3 regions of the Gordonibacter urolithinfaciens genome follow, and region 1 is predicted to be linked to each of the others. Evidence: predicted binding sites of a transcription regulator. Region 1 holds the regulator's gene; each other region holds the start of a gene.
What was found. The regulator HrcA, encoded in region 1, represses chaperone genes, less so after heat shock. The targets are predictions, from matches to a motif close to TNTTAGCANNCNNNNNNNNNGNNTGCTAANA.
Positions count from the first base shown of each region.

Region 2: BN3560_RS08960 (co-chaperone GroES) is a predicted target of HrcA. The motif match lies at 3,585-3,615, and genes of this name have one in related genera.
Region 3: BN3560_RS04530 (ATP-dependent Clp protease ATP-binding subunit) is a predicted target of HrcA. The motif match lies at 2,050-2,080, and genes of this name have one in related genera.

Region 1 covers NZ_LT900217.1:79,860-86,568, forward strand. Annotated here, with positions in the region: gene BN3560_RS00360 (C39 family peptidase) at 1-245, opposite strand, end outside; gene BN3560_RS00365 (MiaB/RimO family radical SAM methylthiotransferase) at 690-2,021, opposite strand; gene BN3560_RS00370 (RsmE family RNA methyltransferase) at 2,018-2,815, opposite strand; gene dnaJ (molecular chaperone DnaJ) at 2,826-3,965, opposite strand; gene hrcA (heat-inducible transcriptional repressor HrcA) at 4,025-5,038, opposite strand; gene hemW (radical SAM family heme chaperone HemW) at 5,197-6,306, opposite strand; gene dusB (tRNA dihydrouridine synthase DusB) at 6,310-6,709, opposite strand, start outside.
Region 2 covers NZ_LT900217.1:2,088,740-2,095,448, reverse strand. Annotated here, with positions in the region: gene BN3560_RS08975 (putative manganese transporter) at 1-600, opposite strand, end outside; gene BN3560_RS14535 (DUF2510 domain-containing protein) at 835-1,308, shown strand; gene groL (chaperonin GroEL) at 1,535-3,175, opposite strand; gene BN3560_RS08960 (co-chaperone GroES) at 3,217-3,504, opposite strand; gene BN3560_RS08955 (response regulator transcription factor) at 4,015-4,770, opposite strand; gene BN3560_RS08950 (sensor histidine kinase) at 4,767-6,002, opposite strand; gene BN3560_RS14730 (response regulator transcription factor) at 6,066-6,506, opposite strand; gene BN3560_RS08945 (hypothetical protein) at 6,476-6,709, opposite strand, start outside.
Region 3 covers NZ_LT900217.1:1,031,008-1,037,716, reverse strand. Annotated here, with positions in the region: gene lysS (lysine--tRNA ligase) at 1-943, shown strand, start outside; gene BN3560_RS14670 (hypothetical protein) at 1,244-1,585, opposite strand; gene BN3560_RS04530 (ATP-dependent Clp protease ATP-binding subunit) at 2,125-4,689, shown strand; gene BN3560_RS04525 (serine O-acetyltransferase) at 4,947-5,888, shown strand; gene ispD (2-C-methyl-D-erythritol 4-phosphate cytidylyltransferase) at 5,949-6,709, shown strand, end outside.

The sequences.
Region 1 (6,709 bases):
CGCACGAGGTTCGTCGCAGCCTCGGAGAGGGCGAACAGGGGCTCCGGGCCGTGCGCCTCCCACGAGCGCCGATTCCCCGTTCCGGGACGGCTCGAACGGAGGCGGCCCGAGCTTATCGGCCCATGCGCGTCGGGCGCATCGGGCGCGACGCGCTCGCCGCGTAAAGCGGGCGCCCCTCCGCGCATGCGGGCCTGGCGCTCCTCGAGCCTCCTGCGCGCCCGCTCGCGCGCCTCGTCATCGGCCATCGGCGCCTCCCGTCCTCTCCCGGTCATCCGGGAAACCATATCACACCTGATCCTATGGGGGAAGCTTCCCACACGCACGCCATATGGCAGAATGCGCGGGCAATGGAGCGGATCGGGGCGTCGGCCCACGCCGGTTCGCAGAGGCCCGTCCGCGTTCGTTTCGGGGAGGGCAAGCACCGCGAATGGTAGGAAATCACCGAATTCGGAAGTTGAGGGCGACCCGAAGCCGCCGAAGCGGAGGTTGAGCCGGAAAGGAGGAATCGCGACCAGGCACTATGCCGGAAAGCGCTTCCCGAAGCCATCGAGACGGGGCATAGTTTTCCGAATTCGGTGATTTTATGCCGTTCGAGCGCGCATCCGAGGCGAAAGGCCCGGTCGATCCGGGCACCGGGCGAACAGGCAGCGAGCCGATGCCCGAACGAGCCTGCACCGGGAGACGCCGTGCTACATCGTCGCCTTCACGAGCGTGCCCAACGGGGCCCCGGCGGGAGCGGGCAGCTCGAAGTAGCTTTCCGACATGGCCACGCCGCCTTCCTCGACCAGCGCGAGCTCGACGGTTCCCACGCGACGGGCGCGCTCGGACGCGCGCAGCTCGTCGCCGAGGGCGCGCAGCGCGGCTGCTCGGGCCGCCTTGACCTCGGCAGGCACCTGGTCGGCGCGCGCGGCGGCGGGCGTGCCGGCGCGGCGCGAGTACGGGAAGGCGTGGATCTTCGCGAAGCGGCAGGCGCGCGCGAGGGCGAGCGTCTCCTGGAACTCGGCATCGGTCTCGCCCGGGAAGCCCGCGATGATGTCGGTGGACAGCGCCAGCTCGGGCACGGCGGCGTAGAGCCGCTCCACGAGCGCGCGGAACCGCTCCGCGTCGTAGGGGCGCGCCATCTCGCGCAGCACCTTCGAGCTTCCCGCCTGCAGCGGCAGGTGCAGATGGCGGCAGACGCGCCCGTCGGCGGCGGCGAGGAGGTCGATGAGCGCGTCGTCCACGTCGCGCGGCTCGACGCTCGAGATGCGGAAGCGCACGGGGAACGCGCCGGGCTCGTGCAGGTCCGCCGTCTCGTCGAGCAGGCGGCGCAGCAGGCCGGCCAGGCGCGTCGCGGACGGGTCGCGGCGCTCGCCGTCGCAGTACGAGCCCAGGTTGATGCCCGTGAGCACGATCTCGCCCGCGCCCGCCCGCGCGTACGCCGCGCACTCGCGCACGACCTCGTCGGCGAGGCGGCTCGTCGCCCGGCCGCGCGCCACGTGCACGATGCAGTACGTGCACGCGTTGTCGCACCCGTCCTGCACCTTGACCCCCACCCGGGTGCGGAACCCGGATCCGATATGCAAAAGGGGAGCCTCGCTCGACGGGGACGCCTCGCGCGGCGCGCCGGAGGGAGAGCCTGCGGGCTCCTCGGTTCGCGCGGCGGGGGCGTTGGCAGGATCGGCAGGATCGCCGGCGGAGACCTGGGAGGGACGGGCCTCGCACCAGTCCCGTATCGCGTCGGCGAGCTGGGCCTTCCCCACCACGGTGACGCGGTGGTCGAGAGCCTCGTAGAACGCCGCGTCGATGGCGGCGGCGCAGCCGGTGACCAGGACGCGGGCGCGATCGTTCGCGCGCAGGGCGCGGCGCACGGCCTTGCGGGTCTTCTTCTCGGCCTCGCCGGTGACCGTGCACGTGTTGACCACGATGAGGTCGGCTTCCGCTTCGGGCGTCTCCACGCCGCACGCGGCGAGACGCGCCGCCGCGTCGTCCGACTCGACGCGGTTCACCTTGCACCCCAAGTTGACAACGGCGAAGTTCATCGCGCGCCCGCCCTCGCACGACGCTCCAGCTCGTACAGCACGAGCGCGGGCGCCACGATGCCGGCGGTCTCCGTGCGCAGGATGGACGGGCCGAGCGACACGAGCGCGGCGCGGGGGTTGCAGGCCGAAAGCGCCTCCACCTCGCGCTCGGTCAGACCGCCCTCGGGCCCCACCACCACGACCACGCGAGCGCCCTGCGCCGCCGGGCCGCCGCCGAGCGCACGGTCGAGCGCGACGTCGAGCCGCGACGCGCTGGGAGCCTCCTCCCAGCACACGAGCACCGCCGCAGCCGTCTCCAGCAGCGCGCACGTCTCCCCCAGGCCCGCCGGCTCCCGCACCTCGGGCACGGCCGGCTGCCCCGACTGCATGGCCGCGCTCTTCGCGATGGCGCGCCAGCGCTCGGCCTTCGCCGCGCCCTTGCGGGCGTCGAGCCGCACGATGGAGCGCTCGCATGCCAGGGGCACGAAGGCCGCCACGCCCAGCTCGGTGGCGTGGCGGATCACCGTCTCCATCTTGTCGCCCTTGGCCAGGCCTTGCACGAGCGTCACCGACGGGCCCGCGTCTGCACGCTCGAAGCGCTGCGCGATGCGCACGACCGGCAGCGCCTCGTCGAACGCGACGATCTCGCAGGCGAAGTAGTCCTGCGCCGCGTCCACCACCGCGATGCGCTCGCCCGGCGCCAGCCGAAGCACGCGCGCATGCTTCGCGTCGTCCGCCGCGAGGCGCAGCGGGAACGACTCGCCAACCTCGTCGGCGAGCACCTGCTCGTCGAGGTAGAAATGTTGAAGGGACATCTCTCGCCCGCTAGTTGAAGGCGTCGCGCAGCTTCTGCAGGGGCGTGCGCTCGTCGGAGACGTCCTCGCCCAGCTCCTCGGCCAGCTGCTCCAACAGCTCGCGCTGCCTCTTCGCGAGCTTCTTGGGCACCACCACGTTCACGTGCACGAACATGTCGCCGCGCGCGTCGCTGCGGAACTTCGGCATGCCGAAGCCCTTCACGCGCACCACCTGCTCGTTCTGGCAGCCCTCGGGTATGCGCACCTGCACCTTCTCGCCCTCGAAGATGCCGTCGATCTCGATCTCGGCTCCGAGGGAGGCCTGCACGATGGACACGTTCGCCCGCGCGTGCAGGTGATCGCCGTCGCGCTCGAAGAACTCGTGCGGCTGGATGCGCACCGTGACGATGAGGTCGCCGGGCGCCGCGCCCTGCATGCCCGCCTCGCCGAACCCGGACAGGCGCAGCTGCTGCGAGTCGCGGATGCCCACCGGCACCTCCACGGTCACGCGCTGGCGGTCGGGCACGCGGCCCTGGCCCTCGCATTCCGGACACGGGTTCTCCACCGAGCGGCCCGTGCCGTTGCAGGTCTTGCACGTGGTGGCCGTCTGCATGTCGCCCAAAAACGTATGCTGCACCGAGACCACGCGGCCCTGGCCGCCGCAGTCCGGACAGGTGATCTCGCGCCCGTCGGGGCCGAGGCCCGTGCCGTCGCAGTCAGGGCACGGCGCCAGGCGGTCGTAGACGATCTCCTTCTTGGCGCCTGCGGCCACCTCCTCCAGCGTGACGCGCAGGCCCACGCCCATGTCGCGGCCCTCGCGTCGCTGCTGCTGGCGCCCGCCCGCGGCCCCGCCGAAGAACGAGCTGAAGATGTCGCCCATGCCGAAGCCGCCGCCGAACAGGTCCTCGAAGTCCACGTAGCCGCCGCCCCCGTAGGGGCTGCCGCCGCCGGCCGCGCCCGGTATGGTGCCGAAGCGGTCGTACTGGGCGCGCTTGCCGGGGTCGCTCAGCACGTCGTACGCCTCGTTCAGCTCCTTGAACTGGTCCTCGGCGTCGGGCGCCTTGTTCACGTCGGGGTGAAGCTCGCGCGCGCGGCGTCGGAACGCCTTCTTGATCTCGTCCTCCGTGGCGTTCTTGGAAACGCCCAGAACCTCGTACAGATCCTTGGCCATTGCTCTTGCAGTACCTTCCTCGTTTGACGGCGCCCCCTCGTGCGGGCGCCGTGCAAGCCCTATACGTCCTGAAGCGCCGCGCTCGCGATGCGCACCGCCCGCAATACCTTAGAATAGTCCATGCGCGTGGGCCCGATGACGGCCACGACGCCGGCCGACTCCCCGCGCCCGTAGCGGCTGGCCACCACGGACACGCCCGCCAGCTCCGCCGCATCGTTCTCGCGCCCGATGCGCACGCTGGGCGTGCCGTCGCCCTGCCGCACGGCGTCGTCCAGGATATGCAGCATGACCGTGTCGTCCTCGAGCACCTGCATGACGGGCAGCAGTGCCTGCGACTGGCTGAACTCGGGCTTCGTCAGAAGCGAGCTCACGCCAAGCCGGTGGGCGCGCGACAGCTCGCTCTCCTGCAAACACGACAGCACCTCGTCGAGCGCCATGCGCACGAGCGGGTCGCGGAACGCCTCGGCCATGCCCTGGCCCAGGCCGTCCTCGATCTGCTGGAGCGACTTGCCCGTGAACACGTCGCCCAGAAACGCCTGCACGCGCGCCAGGTCGTCCGAGCACACCTCCTCGGCGAACTCCATCTGGCGGTTGAACACCTGGCCGTCCTCGGTGACGAGCACCACGAGCGCGCGGTACGCGTTGAGCGAGATGAGCGAGAGCTGCTTGATGTGCAGGTTCAGCACCGACGGCGCCAGCACGATGGAGAGGCAGTCGGTGAGACGCGTGAGGGCCGACGACGTCTGCTCCAAGAGCGCGTCGAGCTCGCTCGCGCTGCGGCGCAGCTCGTCCACGACGGGGCGGTAGCGCTCGTCCTCGCCCGTGAAGTCGGCGGCCAGCAGGTTGTCCACGAACGCGCGGTAGCCATGGTCGGTGGGGATGCGCCCGGCCGAGGTGTGGGGCTGTGTGATGTAGCCGCCGTCCTCGAGCACCGAAAGCTCGTTGCGCACGGTGGCCGGGCTCACGCCCAGCTGGTAGCGCTCCGTGAGCGTGCGCGAGCCCACCGGCAGGGCGCGCGCGACGTATTCCTCGATGAGCGCGGCCAGCACCCGCTGCCTGCGATCGGATAGCACGCCTTCCACCTTCCTCTCTCTCGCCCGTCGGCATTCCCCGAACCCGAACCATAGTAACGCATCATATTAGCAGCCGAAAGCCGAGAGTGCTAACAACAGCGGGAAATTATGGAGAAACTTGACGGTTACTGCATAGGAGGAGCGCGTGCACGGATTCCCTATGCCAAGTCGAACAGCCTCCCGTAGAGCTCGTTGCCGCAGAGCCAGCCGCGGTCGGTGGGGCGCCAGCGCCCGCCCGCATGCTCCACGAGGCCCTCCCCTTCCAGTTCCGCGAGCACGGCGGGGGCGCCGGGCAGCAGGACGGCGGCGGCCTCCACCTGCCCGTCGGACACGCCGCAGGTCATGCGCATGCCCAGCATGAGGTCCTCGGCGGCCATGCCGCGCGCGTCCAGGTCGTCGGTCACCTGCCCGTCCTGCACGCGCATGCGGCGCTCCGCGTTCTGGGTCATCGTGGCCGCCGAGCGGCCGAGCCCCAGGTACGGCACGCCCGTCCAGTACGCGATGTTGTGGCGGCACGCGAAGCCGGGGCGGGCGTAGCTTGCCACCTCGTAGCGCTCGTAGCCGGCCTCGACCAGCACGCGCGCGGCGATCTCCATGTGCGCGGCCTCCACGTCGTCGTCGGGCTCTTCCAGCTCGCCGGCGAGCACGGCGGCATCGAAGGGGGTGTGCGCCTCGATGGTCAGCGGGTACACGCTCACATGCGCCGCACCGAGCGCCGCCGCCTCGCGCACGCTCGCCTCGAAGCTCCCGGCGCTCTGGCCGGGGATGCCGCACATGAGGTCCACGCTCACGTTCTCGAAGCGCGTATGCGCCGCCTCGATGGCGCGGCGCGCGTCGTCGGCCGAATGGGCGCGCCCGAGCACGGCCAGCACCTCGTCGTCGAAGCTCTGCACACCTATGGACAGGCGGTTCACCCCGAGCGCCCACACGTCGCGCACCATGCGCTCCGTCAGGCTCTCGGGGTTCGCCTCCATCGTGCACTCCACCTCGGGCGTGAGGTGCATCGACAGCGACAGCGTGTACAGCAGCATGGACAGCCGCGCCAGGCCGATGTGGCTCGGCGTCCCGCCGCCCACGTACACCGTCTCGAGCGCCCCGAGCTCGCCCTCCTTCGCCTTGCGGCGTAGCTGCAGGCAGAGGTCCTCCACGTACGCGTCGATCTCCGGCGCGTCACCCGGCACCGCAGACGTGGCGAAGTCGCAGTACCCGCACCGCCTCACGCAGAACGGCAGATGGAGGTACAGGGCGCGATAAGGGTCGTGCGGCATGGTCTAGCCCTCCTGTTCATGCTCGCCCAGCAAGGCGAGCAGCTCGTCGAACACGCGGTCGAAGTCCTCCACGGACACGCAGGCGTTGATCTTCGCGCGCGCCGCGGCGGCGCCCGGCAGGCCCGCCAGGTACCACATGGCGTGCTTGCGCATGCGCACGATATTCTTCCCCTCGCGCCGCGCGAGCAGGCGCGCGTGGCGGCGCGCCATGGCGATGCGCTCGCGGGCATCGGGGGCCGGCGGCTCGGGCACGCCCTCAAGCGCGGCCTTGGCCTGGGCGAACACCCAGGGGTTGCCCTCGGCGCCGCGGGCGATCATCACCGCGTCGCAGCCGGTGCGCACCGTGAGCGCCACGGCGTCGGCGCCCGTGCGCACGTCGCCGTTGCCGATGACGGGCACGTCC
Region 2 (6,709 bases), 2.0 Mb from region 1:
GCCCAGCGCGTCCTCGCCTACCACCTCCAACACGCCGTTCAGCACGATGGTGATGATGAAGATGAACACCGTGACCTGCAGGGTGTGCTTGAGCGCGCTCTTGAGGATGCCGCCCTCGCCGTCATGGCAGTGGCAGTGGTCGCGCTCGCACAAGTCGTGGATGTGCAGCGGCGCATCGATGCGCCGCGCGAGGCGCATGCCGGCGTCCACGATGAAGCCCATGACCATGCCCACGACGATCTTCGCGCCGAGAATCTTGAGGATGACGTCCAGCGGCACCTGCTCGGCGATGAAGATGGGCAGCATCTCGTCGGACGTGGAAAGGAACACGGCGAACAGCGTGCCCAGCGTGATGACGCGCCCGGCCCAGAGCGTGGCCGCCACGGCCGAGAACCCGCACTGCGGCACCACGCCCACCACCGCTCCCACGATGGGGCCCGCGGCTCCTGCGCGCTGCACGGCCGCCTGCGCCTTGCCGCCGGTCTTATGCTCGAGCCACTCCATCACCAGGTAGGTGACGAAGAGGAACGGAACGAGGTACAGCGTGTCGGCGACGGAATGCTCCAGGACATGCCCGGCTATGTGCATGAATTCTTCCATAGGTTCGTATTGTAGTCCAACAGGGGCGTTCAAGCCGCGACGTAGCCGAACAGTCACATGGAACCGATGCGTGCGGTCTTTCCGCCGCCGATTGCAACCGGCAATAAACAGGGCGAGGATTCCGCCCGATAGGGGGGGGGGACAACGCCTGACCTCGAGCGCAGGGCGGAGCGTATCGATAAGCAGGCCTATCCGCGTCGAACAGCACGTGCTACGGGGCGGCTATGCGAGCCGATGGGCTATACTGGAAGGCATTACCGCACTTTCATAGACGCCGGGGGAGGCAGCATGGGAACGCAGCAGGCTGGATGGTATCCAGACCCGTCAGGGAACGCGACGAGGCTTCGCTATTGGGACGGCATGCAGTGGACCAACGATTTCGCGGACGCCCAGCCGACGGCTTGCCCCGAGGGAGGCTACCGCGCCCCCGCCTACGGGCAACCCGTCGTCGCTCCCGTTTACTATCCGTCGGCAACGACCGAGAGCGACCGGACGCTCAGGCTGATCGCATTTATCTTCTGCCTCATCTCCACTATCTCGGTGGGATGGGCCATCATCCCGCTCGCTTGGATGATCCCGATGAGCGTCCATTGCTGGGGCGTTTACCAGGGGACAAAGCCGAACACGGTGGCGTTCGGCGTGTGCACGCTCATCTTCGTGACCGTGGTAGGCGGCATCCTGCTGCTCGTGTCGAAGAAGGAGCGCTAGCCGGGCGGGCGACATTTAGCCCCGCCTCCGCATCGCCCTCATCGCACCCGAAGCTGTGGGCGACCCGGCGGCTGGCGTGAAAAGCAACGCGCCGGCCAGAAAACGAAGCGGGGCGGCCCATCGGCCGCCCCGTTCTCCGAGTTAGGGATACGCTGGCCGGGCGCGTAAGCGCCCGCAGCGTCTCAGGTGGTTCCGGCGGCCGGGCGGCTGCCGGAACCGGGGGGTCTTACATCATGCCGCCCATACCGCCGCCGGCACCGGCCATGGCAGCCAGGGCCGCCGGATCCGGGTCCTTCGGGATGTCGTTGATGGTGGCCTCGGTGATGAGGATGAGGGCCGCCACGGAGGCAGCGGACTGCAGCGCGGTGCGCGTGACCTTGACGGGGTCGTTCACGCCCATTTCGATCATGTTGCCGTACTCGCCGTTGGCGCAGTTCAGACCTTCGCCCTTGCCCATGCCCTTCACGCGCTCCACCACGACGCTGCCCTCGAAGCCCGCGTTCTGGGCGATGGCGCGCATCGGGGCCTCCAGCGCCTTGCGGATGATGGCCACGCCGACTTCCTCGTCCTTGTCGACCGACGCGATGTTGTCGAGCGCGGGCAGCGCGTCCACGAGCGCCACGCCGCCGCCGGCGACGATGCCCTCTTCCACGGCCGCGCGGGTCGCCTGCAGGGCGTCCTCGATGCGGGACTTCTTCTCCTTGAGCTCGGACTCGGTCGCGGCGCCCACCTTGAGCACGGCCACGCCGCCGGACAGCTTCGCCAGGCGCTCCTGCAGCTTCTCGCGGTCGAAGTCGGAGTCGACGCGCTCGAGCTCGGCGCGGATCTGGTGGATGCGGTCCTCGATGTTCTTCTTGTCGCCGGCGCCGTCCACGATGAGGGCGGTGTCCTTCGTGACCTTGACCGTCTTGGCGTGGCCCATCATGTCGATGGTGGCGTCGGCCATGGTCATGCCGAAGTCCTTGTCGATGACCTGCGCGCCCGTGACGGCTGCGATGTCCTCCAGGATGCGCTTGCGGCGGTCGCCGAAGCCGGGGGCCTTGATGGCGACGCAGTTGAACGTGCCGCGCAGCTTGTTCAGCAGGATGGTGGCCAGGGCCTCGCCCTCCACGTCCTCGGCAACGATGAACAGCGGGCGGCCGGAGCGCATGACCTCCTCCAGCAGCGGGACCATGTCCTGGATGCTGGTGATCTTCTGGTCGGTGAGCAGGATGTAGGGGTCGGAGAGGACGGCTTCCATCTTCTCCATGTCGGTGGCCATGTACGGCGAGATGTAGCCGCGGTCGTACTGCATGCCCTCGACGATGTCGAGCTCCAAGTCGAACGAGGCGGCGTTCTCCTCCACGGAGATGGCGCCGTCGTTGCCCACTGCGTCCATGGCCTCGGCGATCTTCTCGCCGATCTCGGCGTCGCCGGCGGAGATGGTGCCGACGTTCGCGATCTGCTCCTTGGTGGACACGGGCGTCGCGTCGGCCTTGATGGCGTCGACGATGGCGTCGGTGGCCTTCTGGATGCCGCGGCGGATGCCCAGCGCGTCGGCGCCGGCCGTCACGTTGCGCAGGCCCTCGGACACGATGACGTCGGCCAGCAGCGTTGCGGTGGTGGTGCCGTCGCCGGCCACGTCGTTCGTCTTCACGGCAACCTCGCGGACCAGCTGGGCGCCCATGTTCTCGATCGGGTCCTCCAGCTCCACTTCCTTGGCCACGGTCACGCCGTCGTTCGTGATGGTGGGGGCGCCGTAGGACTTCTCGAGCGCCACGTAGCGGCCCTTGGGGCCGAGCGTCACCTTGACGGCGTTGGACAGCTTGTTGACGCCGGCCGCGAGCGCGCTGCGCGCGTCGGCCTCGAACTTGATCTCTTTAGCCATAGTGTGCCTATCCTTTCAGCGTTAGCTTGGGTTGCTTCGGTTTACGCGAACACCGCGTACAGGTCGTCGGCGCGCAGGATCATGACGTCCTCGCCGTCGACGGTGATCTCGGTTCCGCCGTACTTGCCGTACAGGACCTTGTCGCCTTCCTTGACCGGCACGGGAATGAGCTTGCCGTCCTTGTCGAGCTTGCCCTCGCCCACGGCCAGGACGGTGCCCGTCTGGGGCTTCTCCTTCGCTTCGGTAGCGAGATACAGACCGGATGCCGTCGTCTCCTCAGCCTCGTCCTGCTTGATGATGACGCGATCACCCAATGGTTTCAAGTTCATAACGTAGCCTTCCTTTCGTCCGTCTCTTGTCCGAAACTGGTTGTAGCACGTTTGCTATTTAACCACTCCGTTGCGGTGACTGCTAGCACTCATGGGTAACGAGTGCTAAACATTGCGTTATCATAGCAGCCTCGTTAGCGAATGCAAGCAAAATTGAGGAAATCTCAGTGCCCTTGACTGAGGTTTTGCATAATCGCCACAATTCGTTCGATGGACTCCTGAAAGTTTTTGTGCTTTTGCACAAAAACGGTCTGGGGAGTGGCCGGCGAGGCGGGCGCGGGACGGCGCGGGCGGGGTTGCGAAGGGGCGCGGCGTAGCGCTGCAGCACAGACGCGGGCGGCGCTTGCAGGGCGGCGGGAGCGGGAGCAGGACGATTCTGCAGCGCGAACGAGGCGGCGCGGGCGGGGTTGCGAAGCGGACGCGAGGCGGCAGCACGATCGCTTCGCGGCGCTGCGGTGCAATCGCCGACCGACGGGCGCGGCCGCACATGCCGCCGCGCCGTGACCGATGCTAGCGCTCGCCCGGCCTCACGAGGCCGCCCTCGTACGCCCTCACCACCAGCTGTGCGCGGTCGTGGGCGCCCAGCTTCGCCATGATGCGGGCGAGGTGCGTCTTCACCGTGGCGGACGAGATGAACAGCTCGGCGCCTATCTCGTCGTTCGTCATGCCGCGGGCCACCTGTACCAGTATCTCGCGCTCGCGCTCGGTGAGCGCGGAGAACGCGCTGCCGCCTTCCCCTGCGGCCACGCCGGCACCGGCCGCAGGGCGCATGCGCACGAACGTCTCCACCAGGCGCCGCATCACCGAGGGCTGGATGAGCGCGTCGCCGGCCGCCACCACGCGCACGGCGGCGGCGATGTCGTCGGGCTCGGCGTCCTTCAACAGAAAGCCGCCCGCCCCGGCCGCGAGCGCGTCGTAGACGTACTCGTCGATGTCGAACGTGGTGAGGATGAGCACGCGCACGTCGGCGAGCGCCGGATCGCCCGTGATGGCGCGGGTGGCCTCGATGCCGTTCAGGTGCGGCATGCGGATGTCCATGAGGACCACGTCGGGCACGAGGCGGCGAGCGAGCTCCACGGCCTCCTCGCCGTCGCGCGCCTCCCCCACGATGGAGAAGCCGTCGTACGAGGACAGGATCAGGCGGAACCCGCTGCGCACGAGGTCCTGGTCGTCGGCCACCACTAAGCGCAGAGGACGCTCGCCCGCCGAGCGGACCGGCACCTCCCCCGCCGCCGAGCGCGCCTCTCGCAGATGCCTCTCGATCATGACGCCTCCTTCTCCGCTCCCAGGGGAATGCGCGCCTCCACGCGGAACCCGCCGCGCGGGCGCGGGCCGGCTGCGAACGTGCCGCCCAGAAGCCCCACGCGCTCGGCCATTCCCGCAATGCCGTGGCCGCGCCCGTCCGTCTCGGCCGCCGCGCCCCTGCCGTCGTCCTCTACCGACAGGTTCGCGCCTGTCGGCCCCGTAGCCAGGCGTATCGTCGCCGCATGCGCGCCGGCGTGCCGCACGATGTTCGTCGCGGCCTCGCGGGCGATGCCGTACAGTGCCACGTCCACGAACGCCGGCACGGCGGCGCGGTCGTACCCGCCCGCATCCAGCGCCACGTCCACGCCGGCACGGCGCAAGTAGGCAGCGAGGTCGTCCAGGCGCTCGGTGCCGGCCGTGGGTTCCGTCTCGGCCGCGGGGTCGCCGGCTCGCAGCACGCCTATCATGCCGCGGATCTCCTCGAGGGCGTCCTTCGCCGTCGTGCGCGCAGCGGCGATTGCGAGCTTTGCCGCCGCCGGGTCGCGGTCGACCAGGCGCTCGGCCGCGGCCGCCTGGATGCTCACCGCGGAGAGCGAGTGCGCCGTAATGTCGTGCACCTCGCGGGCTATGCGCACGCGCTCCTCCTCCACGCGCCGGGCCGCCTCCTCCTCGCGCGAGCGCTCCGCCTCGAGCGCGCGCCGCTCCGTCTCCGCCACGTAGGCGCGGTGCGTGCGGTATGCGTAGCCCGCGAGCGCCGCAGCCGCCAGGAGCGCGACGTTCTGGAAGCGCGTGAAGAAGGCGAGGCTCGCCGTGCGCGAGGGCGCGTCGGCGAACAGCACGCCCGCCACGGCCAGGGCGACGGCGACGGCGGCCTCCGTGCGCCCGCGCTCGCAGGCGATGGTGTACAGCGCCACCACGGGGCCCACCACCGTGAGCGAGAAGCCGCGGAACGCGCTCTGCAGCCCCAGGAACGTGATGAGCACGAACAGGAACACGGGCCATGGGAACCGCCTCCGCGCCGCGAGCGGCAGCGTGGTCAGCGCCAGCGCCACGAACACCGACGTGTCGGGCACGACGTTCACGATGCCCAGGTACTGGCGCAACTCCAGGTCGGGGATCACGATGGACGAAGCCGTGAGCATGAGCTGCCCGCAGCCGAACAGGAACGCCGCCAGCATCACGGCGACGTCGACCGCCCAGTCCTTGGGCGCCATCGGGCGGTTGTTCACAAGGAAGTTCTCCATGTCTGCCATGGTACGCGACCCGGCCCCGCCGCGCCATACACCAACCGAGGTAATTGGAGTATCCGAACGCGCCTACCGGGAGCCGGGAGCCTCGCCGCCGCCGTCCGCGCCGCGCTCTTCCTCCACGAGGTCGATGAGCTGCTGGCGGGTGTGGACCTCGAGCTTGGCATAGATATTGCGCACATGGCTGCGCACGGTGTTCTCGCTGACGTACAGCACGCCGGCGATATGAGCTTTCGTGCGGCCGCGCGCCAGATAGCGCATGATCTCCGCCTCGCGCTCGGTGAGGTTGCCCGCTGCGGCCACGGCCGCGCATCGCGCATCGAATGCGTCATCGCCCTCGGCCGCCGCGATGGCCGGGGCAGGCGCCGCCACGGCCGCACCCGCCGGCGCCGAAACCGAGCCCGCCGCATCCGCATCGCCGCGCCGTCGGCGGCGCCGGTCGCGCGACACGAGCACGGCCGCCAGCGACAGCGCGTAGATCACGGCCATGATGACCACCAGGTAGCGCATGAGGTGCTCGCTCTCGCCGAACAGGCCGCCCGGCAGCGAGCCGATGGCGTACCCGCCCAAGAGCGCCGCGGCCAGGCAGACGCGCGCAAGGCACGCGGCCGCCCCCATGAGAACGTAGGGCGACAGGTTCCGCACGTGCGCCGTCTCGGCCACCACATACGTGATGAGCAGCGCAATGAAGTAGTAGCCGCCCAAGAGCACCG
Region 3 (6,709 bases), 950 kb from region 1:
GGAGCTGGTGGCCATCCTCGAGCGCAACGGCGGCCATGCCGAGGACGCGTGGGGCAAGGGCAAGCTCATCGCCGAGATCTTCGAGGCGGTTGCCGAGGAGAAGCTCATCCAGCCCACGTTCGTGACGGAGCATCCCCTGGAGGTGTCGCCGCTCGCCAAGAAGAAGGCTGGCGAGCCCGAGCTCACCGAGCGCTTCGAGCTGTTCATCTGCGGCCACGAGTACGCCAACGCCTTCGGCGAGCTGAACGACCCGGTGGACCAGGCCGAGCGCTTCCGCAAGCAGGTGGAGGCGAAGGACCTGGGCGACGACGAGGCCATGGGCTACGACGACGACTACGTGCGCGCGCTCGAGTACGGCATGCCCCCGGCGGGCGGCTGCGGCATCGGCATCGACCGCCTGGTCATGCTGCTCACCGACGCCCCGTCCATCCGCGACGTGTTGCTGTTCCCCCACATGAGGGATGAGGCCCCTGCAGGCGGGCGCTCGCGCGCTGCCGCGCCGGTTGCGGCCGCGCCGACGGCTGTCGCCGACGCTCCTGCGGCCGCGCCCATCGACTTCTCGAAGGTGGTCGTGGAGCCGCTGTTCGAGGACGAGGTCGATTTCGACACGTTCAGCAAGTCGGACTTCCGCGCCGTGAAGGTGAAGGAGTGCGCAGCCGTTCCCAAGAGCAAGAAGCTGCTGCAGTTCACGCTCGATGACGGCACGGGCGCCGACCGCGTCATCCTGTCCGGCATCCACGCCTACTACGAGCCGGAGGAGCTGGTGGGCCGCACGCTCATCGCCATCACCAACCTCCCGCCGCGCAAGATGATGGGCGTCGAATCGTGCGGCATGCTGCTCTCCGCCATCCACGAGGAGCCCGGCAAGGACGGCCAGCCCGAGGAGCGCCTGAACCTGCTCATGGTGGACGACCGCATCCCCGCCGGCGCGAAGCTGTACTAGCGTCCCGGCAAAAGCACGCTTCCAACGAAGGCCGCCCTCGCACCCGCTCGGGCGGCCTTCTTGCGTCTAAGACGCCCCAGCGCACGGGAAACCCGGTTTCGTGGCAGGTTTTGACGATAGTTGATCATTCGAGATGCCGGAAGCCGGCTGCTGAAGGCTCCTTCTCGAAGGGCATTCGCAAAGGGCCAGGTCATGTTCATGTCTCTCAAACCGGTGTGCCTGACCGAAAAAGCCGATGATAAACTAGCGCCATTTTCTGCCACGAGCGTGGCGAATCGCCGCGCGCGAGGCGGATTGCGCTCAGCCGAGCAGCTCCCTTCGGAGGGCGAGCTGGCGCGCGGGGTATTCGGAGCAGACGGGCCTGGCCCTCGTGCCGAGGTGCTTCGCCAGCGCCTTGGCGAACCGGTTGTACTCCTGGTAGTTTTCCACCTGTTTCCAGGTGGCGGTCACCACCGTGAATCCGAGTGCCTCGAGCGCATCCTTGCGGGCGGCGTCCTCGGCGATGCGCTCGGCTCCGGTGTGGCAGAGCGTGCTGTCGTACTCCACGGCCACACGCTCATCGGGCCAGATAAGGTCGCAGCGCAAATGCGAGCGGCCGGTGACCCAGCGGCTGCGCTCGGGTATGGGGACGACAGCGTTCATCAAGGGGTGCTTGATGCCGCTTCCTCCGCGCAGACAGGGAAGGGTCACGAGCTCGGCCAGCGTTGATTCGCGCGGCGAGGCCGAGCCCTCCATGATGTGGGGGAGGGCTGTGCGCAGGGCTTTCGCTCCTCGAACGCCGTCGAGTTTTCGCAGGCAGGACGCTATTTTCTCCGGCGAGGTGAGCGGCTTCCTGGCCCCTGATCCGTAGGGGCGGCTCTCGTCGGGCGCGAACGTGCCGCAGAACTCGTATCCGAGGTGGGCGGTTCGTGGGAGGCTCGAGCAGCGGCAGCCGGACATCGCGAGGTGCGCTCCTGCGAAAAACCCCGCACGTGTCAGAACCTCGTCAGAAGTGAGCACTTTTGGAGGCATCGGGGGGCACGGCAGCGCGCAGCCGGAGGTCGTGATAGGATGAACGGGTCGCCGCCGCCTGCGCTTGTGGAGCGAGCGTGTGCGGCCATATGCGGCATTGGCACTCTCAATACAAGAGTGCTAAGATGGCACGGAACCATACGATAGACTCTGCGAGAATAGAGGCTAGCATGTCATTTGAGAAGTTTACGGACAAAGCGCGCAAGGTGCTCGTCCTGGCGCAGGATGAGGCCCGCTCGCTCCACCAGCCCTACGTGGGCACCGAGCACATCCTGCTCGGCCTTATACAAGAGAAGGACGGACTGGCCGCCCAGGCCCTCGACCGCAAGGGCGTGAAGTACGACGCCGTGGTGCAGGCTATCCGCCAGGTGGTGGCCATCGACGAGGACACCGACGTGTCCGGGCATCTCTCCTTCACGCCCCGCGTCAAGCGCGTGCTGGAGAACAGCCTGCGCGAGGCCATGCAGATGGGCCAATCCTACATATCCACCGAGCATCTGCTGCTCGGCATCGTGCGCGAGGGCGACGGTACCGCGCTCGAGGTGCTCACGCGCCTGGGCATCTCCGGCGACGACGTGCGCAGCGCGCTGAACGACCTCGTGGGGCAGAGCCCCGTGTACGCCGGGCGCAACGCGTTCGACCCCCAAGGCCAAGGCTCCGACAGCGTGCTCAAGGAGTTCGGCACCGACCTCACGCAGAAGGCGCGCGACGGCAAGCTGGACCCGGTCATCGGCCGCGCGGGCGAGATCGAGCGCGTCATGCAGGTGCTCTCGCGCCGCCAGAAGAACAACCCGCTGCTCATCGGCGAGCCGGGCGTGGGCAAGACCGCCGTGGCCGAGGGCCTGGCGCAGCTCATCGTGTCGAACCAGGTGCCGGACATCCTGCGCGACAAGCGCCTGTTCACGCTCGACGTGAGCGCGCTCGTGGCCGGGTCGAAGTACCGCGGCGAGTTCGAAGAGCGCCTGAAGAAGTGCATCAAGGAGGTCATGGACGCGGGCGACATCATCCTGTTCATCGACGAGATGCACACGCTCATCGGCGCGGGATCGGCCGAGGGCTCCATCGACGCGGCCGCCATCCTGAAGCCGCCGCTGTCGCGCGGCGAGATCCAGGTCATCGGCGCCACCACCATCGACGAGTACCGCAAGCACCTGGAGAAGGACTCCGCGCTGGAGCGCCGCTTCCAGCCCATCACCGTGGGCGAGCCGAACGAGGAGCAGGCGCTGCGCATCATGGAGGGCCTGCGCGACCGCTACGAGGCGCATCACCAGGTACACTTCACCGACGAGGCGCTGCAGGCGGCCGTGACGCTGGCCGACCGCTACATCCAGGACCGCTTCCTGCCCGACAAGGCCATCGACGTGCTCGACGAGGCCGGCGCCCGCATGCGCATCCGCAACATGACGCTGCCGAAGGAGCTGCGCGACCTGGACGAGGACCTGCGCAAGCTCCGCGCCGAGAAGGACGGTGCCATCGCCGCCCAGGACTTCGAGCGCGCCGCCCAGCTGCGCGACGAGGAGGCCCAGCTCAAGGACAAGCGCGCCCAGGCCGAGAAGGACTGGGAGGAGAATGCCCAGAAGACCATCCAGCAGGTGACGGTGGAGGACATCGCCGACGTGGTGTCCATGACCACGGGCGTGCCGGTATCGAACCTCACCGAGGCCGAGACCGAGAAGCTGCTGCGCATGGAGAGCGTGCTGCACGAGCGCGTCGTGGGCCAGGAAGAGGCCGTCACGGCGCTGTCGAAGGCCATCCGCCGCTCGCGCTCGGGCCTCAAGGATCCGAAGCGGCCCGCCGGCTCGTTCATCTTCCTGGGCCCCTCGGGCGTGGGCAAGACGGAGCTCTCGAAGGCGCTGGCCGAGTTCCTGTTCAACTCCGAGGATGCGCTCCTGTCCTTCGACATGTCCGAGTACATGGAGAAGCACAGCGTGTCCCGCCTGGTCGGCAGCCCTCCGGGCTACGTGGGCTTCGACGAGGGCGGCCAGCTGACGAAGGCCGTTCGCCAGCGCCCCTACTCGGTGGTGCTGTTCGACGAGATCGAGAAGGCGCACCCCGACGTGTTCAACATCCTGCTCCAGATCTTGGAGGAGGGCCGCTTGACGGACGCGCAGGGTCGCACGGTCGACTTCCGCAACACGGTCATCATCATGACGTCGAACGTGGGCGCGCGCGAGATCGCGCAGCCGACGACGCTCGGCTTCTCCACCGAGGAGCACGCGGGCCTCTCCGACAAGGAGATAAAGAGCCGCGTCATGTCCGAGATGAAGAAGCTGTTCCGTCCCGAGTTCCTGAACCGCATCGACGAGATCATCGTGTTCAAGAGCCTGAACGACGAGCAGATCGCCGAGATCGTGAAGCTCATGGTGGCCGACCTGCGCGAGCGCCTGATCGCGCAGAACATGTCCATCAACCTGACCGACACGGCGTGCAAGCTCATCGCCAAGGAGGGCACCGATGCCACGTTCGGCGCGCGCCCGCTGCGCCGTGCTATCCAGCGCTTGCTGGAGGACCCGCTGTCCGAGGAGATACTCGAGGGCAAGTGGTCCACGGGGTCGATCATCGACGTGGATGCAGTGGACGGCGAGCTTGTGTTCACCCAGGGCTCGGGCGTTGTCCCGGAGCCGCGGAAGCGCGACAGCATCGCGCGTGATGCCGAGCTGCTGCTGACGAACTACGACCTTGGCCATGCCGGCGTGCGTGGCGGCGGGTCGATGTCGGGCGGCGCGGCAGACTAGCGCTCCCCCTGAAAAGCTCCCCTGTTCCCTGGGCTCGCATCTGGCGCCCGGGGAGCAGGGGTTTCTTGCGTTCTGGACCCGCATTTGTCGTATACTGGGGAAACGCTGATTGCTGCATCGTTCGGCCCGTTTGCAGGGCATGGGCTCTGCCCTTGCCGACGACCTGCGACGGGCCGCCTGTTGGGCGGCAAGGGCAGAGCCCATGCCCTGCGGCGCCTATGCGAGCTTCGCTCAACCGACCGACTACAGGAGGTTCTATGTTCGGAGACAACCTCGATCGCATCGTGAAGGGCATCGAGAAGAACTACGAGGCCGACGAGATATTCTTCACGAAACCGGGGCGGCAGTTTCCCAGCCGCTCGGCCGTGAAGGGGGTTCTCAAGGACTTGCGGCGGGTGCTGTTTCCGGGCTATTTCGGCGACGAGATGCTCACGCCGTCCACGAGTCCGGAGTACTTCATCGGCGAGACGCTCATCCAGATCGAGCGGGCGCTGCGCGAGCAGATCGTCCTCGCCCTCGCCTACACGTCCGACGACCGCGACGCCGAGGAGGCCGATCCGGCCCGCTCGCTGTGCGGCGGGACTCCCGAGCGCATCTGCGATCGCGCCTCGGAGGTGTGCACGGTGTTTTTCGACGAGCTTCCCAGCATCCAGCGGGTGCTGCTCACCGATGTTCAGGCGCTCTACGACGGAGATCCGGCCGCCGGCTCGAAGGAGGAGGTCATCTTCTCGTATCCAGGCCTGTACGCCATCTACGTGTACCGTATCGCGCACGTGCTCTACCAGCAGAACGTGCCCATCATCCCGCGCATCATGACCGAGCTCGCGCACAGCGGCACGGGCATCGACATCGGCGCGGGGGCCGAGATCGGCGAGTACTTCTTCATCGACCACGGCACGGGCGTGGTGATAGGCGAGACCACCGTCATCGGCGACCACGTGAAGCTCTACCAAGGCGTGACGCTCGGCGCGCTGTCCACGCGCGGCGGGCAGCGGCTCGCGGGGGTGCGGCGCCATCCCACCATCGAGGACGACGTGACCATCTACTCCAACGCCTCGGTGCTCGGCGGCGAGACGGTGATCGGGAAGGGGTCGGTCATCGCCGGTTCCGCGTTCGTCACCTCGTCGATCCCGCCGCATTCCCGCGTGTCGCTGAAGGCGCAGGAGATCACCGTGCGCCAACCGGGCGAGCGGGACTAAGTCCGCGGGCGCAGCGGGCGGGGCGGAAACGGAACAGCGCAAGGCGGAGAGGAAGATCCCATGACCAAGACAATCGATCCCGTGTTCTCGTCGGAGGTGCTGCGCGCGCCTGAGCTGGCGTGCGACAGCTTGGACATCGACACGATCGCGCAGTCGCTGCACGGGCTGAAGGGCGAGGTCGACAAGAACCCGCAGACCGCGGCCATCATACTGGCCGGCGGCACGGGGGAGCGCTTCGGCAAGGAGGGCGGCAAGCAGCTCGTGGAGATAGCGGGCAAGCCCATCCTCACCTGGTCGGCCGAGGCCTTCGACGCTGTGGGCGACATCGGGCTCATCGTCATCGTGTGCCCCGAGGACCGCTGCGACGAGTACCTCAAGCGCGCCATCGACCCGTTCCCGTTCGTCACGCCCATCGTGGTGGCGCCCTCGGGCCCCAGCCGCCAGGAATCGGCGTTCTCGGGCCTGGAGTTCGTGCCGGACGACTACGAGTACGTCATCCTGCACGACGGCGCCCGCCCGCTCATCTCGCCCGACCTCATCGCGCACACCATCGCCACGCTCAAGGGCAACATCGACTGCGACGGCGCCGTGGTGGCGCACCCGGCGGTGGACACCTTGAAGGTGGTGGAGAACGGCGTGATCGTGGGCACGCCCGATCGCCGCGTGTTCTGGAACGCGCAGACCCCGCAGGTGTTCCGCGCCGGCATCTACCGCCGCGCGCACGCCTCGGCGCTCTCCGACGGCTTCATGGGCACCGACGACTCCTCGCTCATCGAGCGCTTGGGCGGCCGCGTGCTCGTGGTGGAGGGCAAGCGCGACAA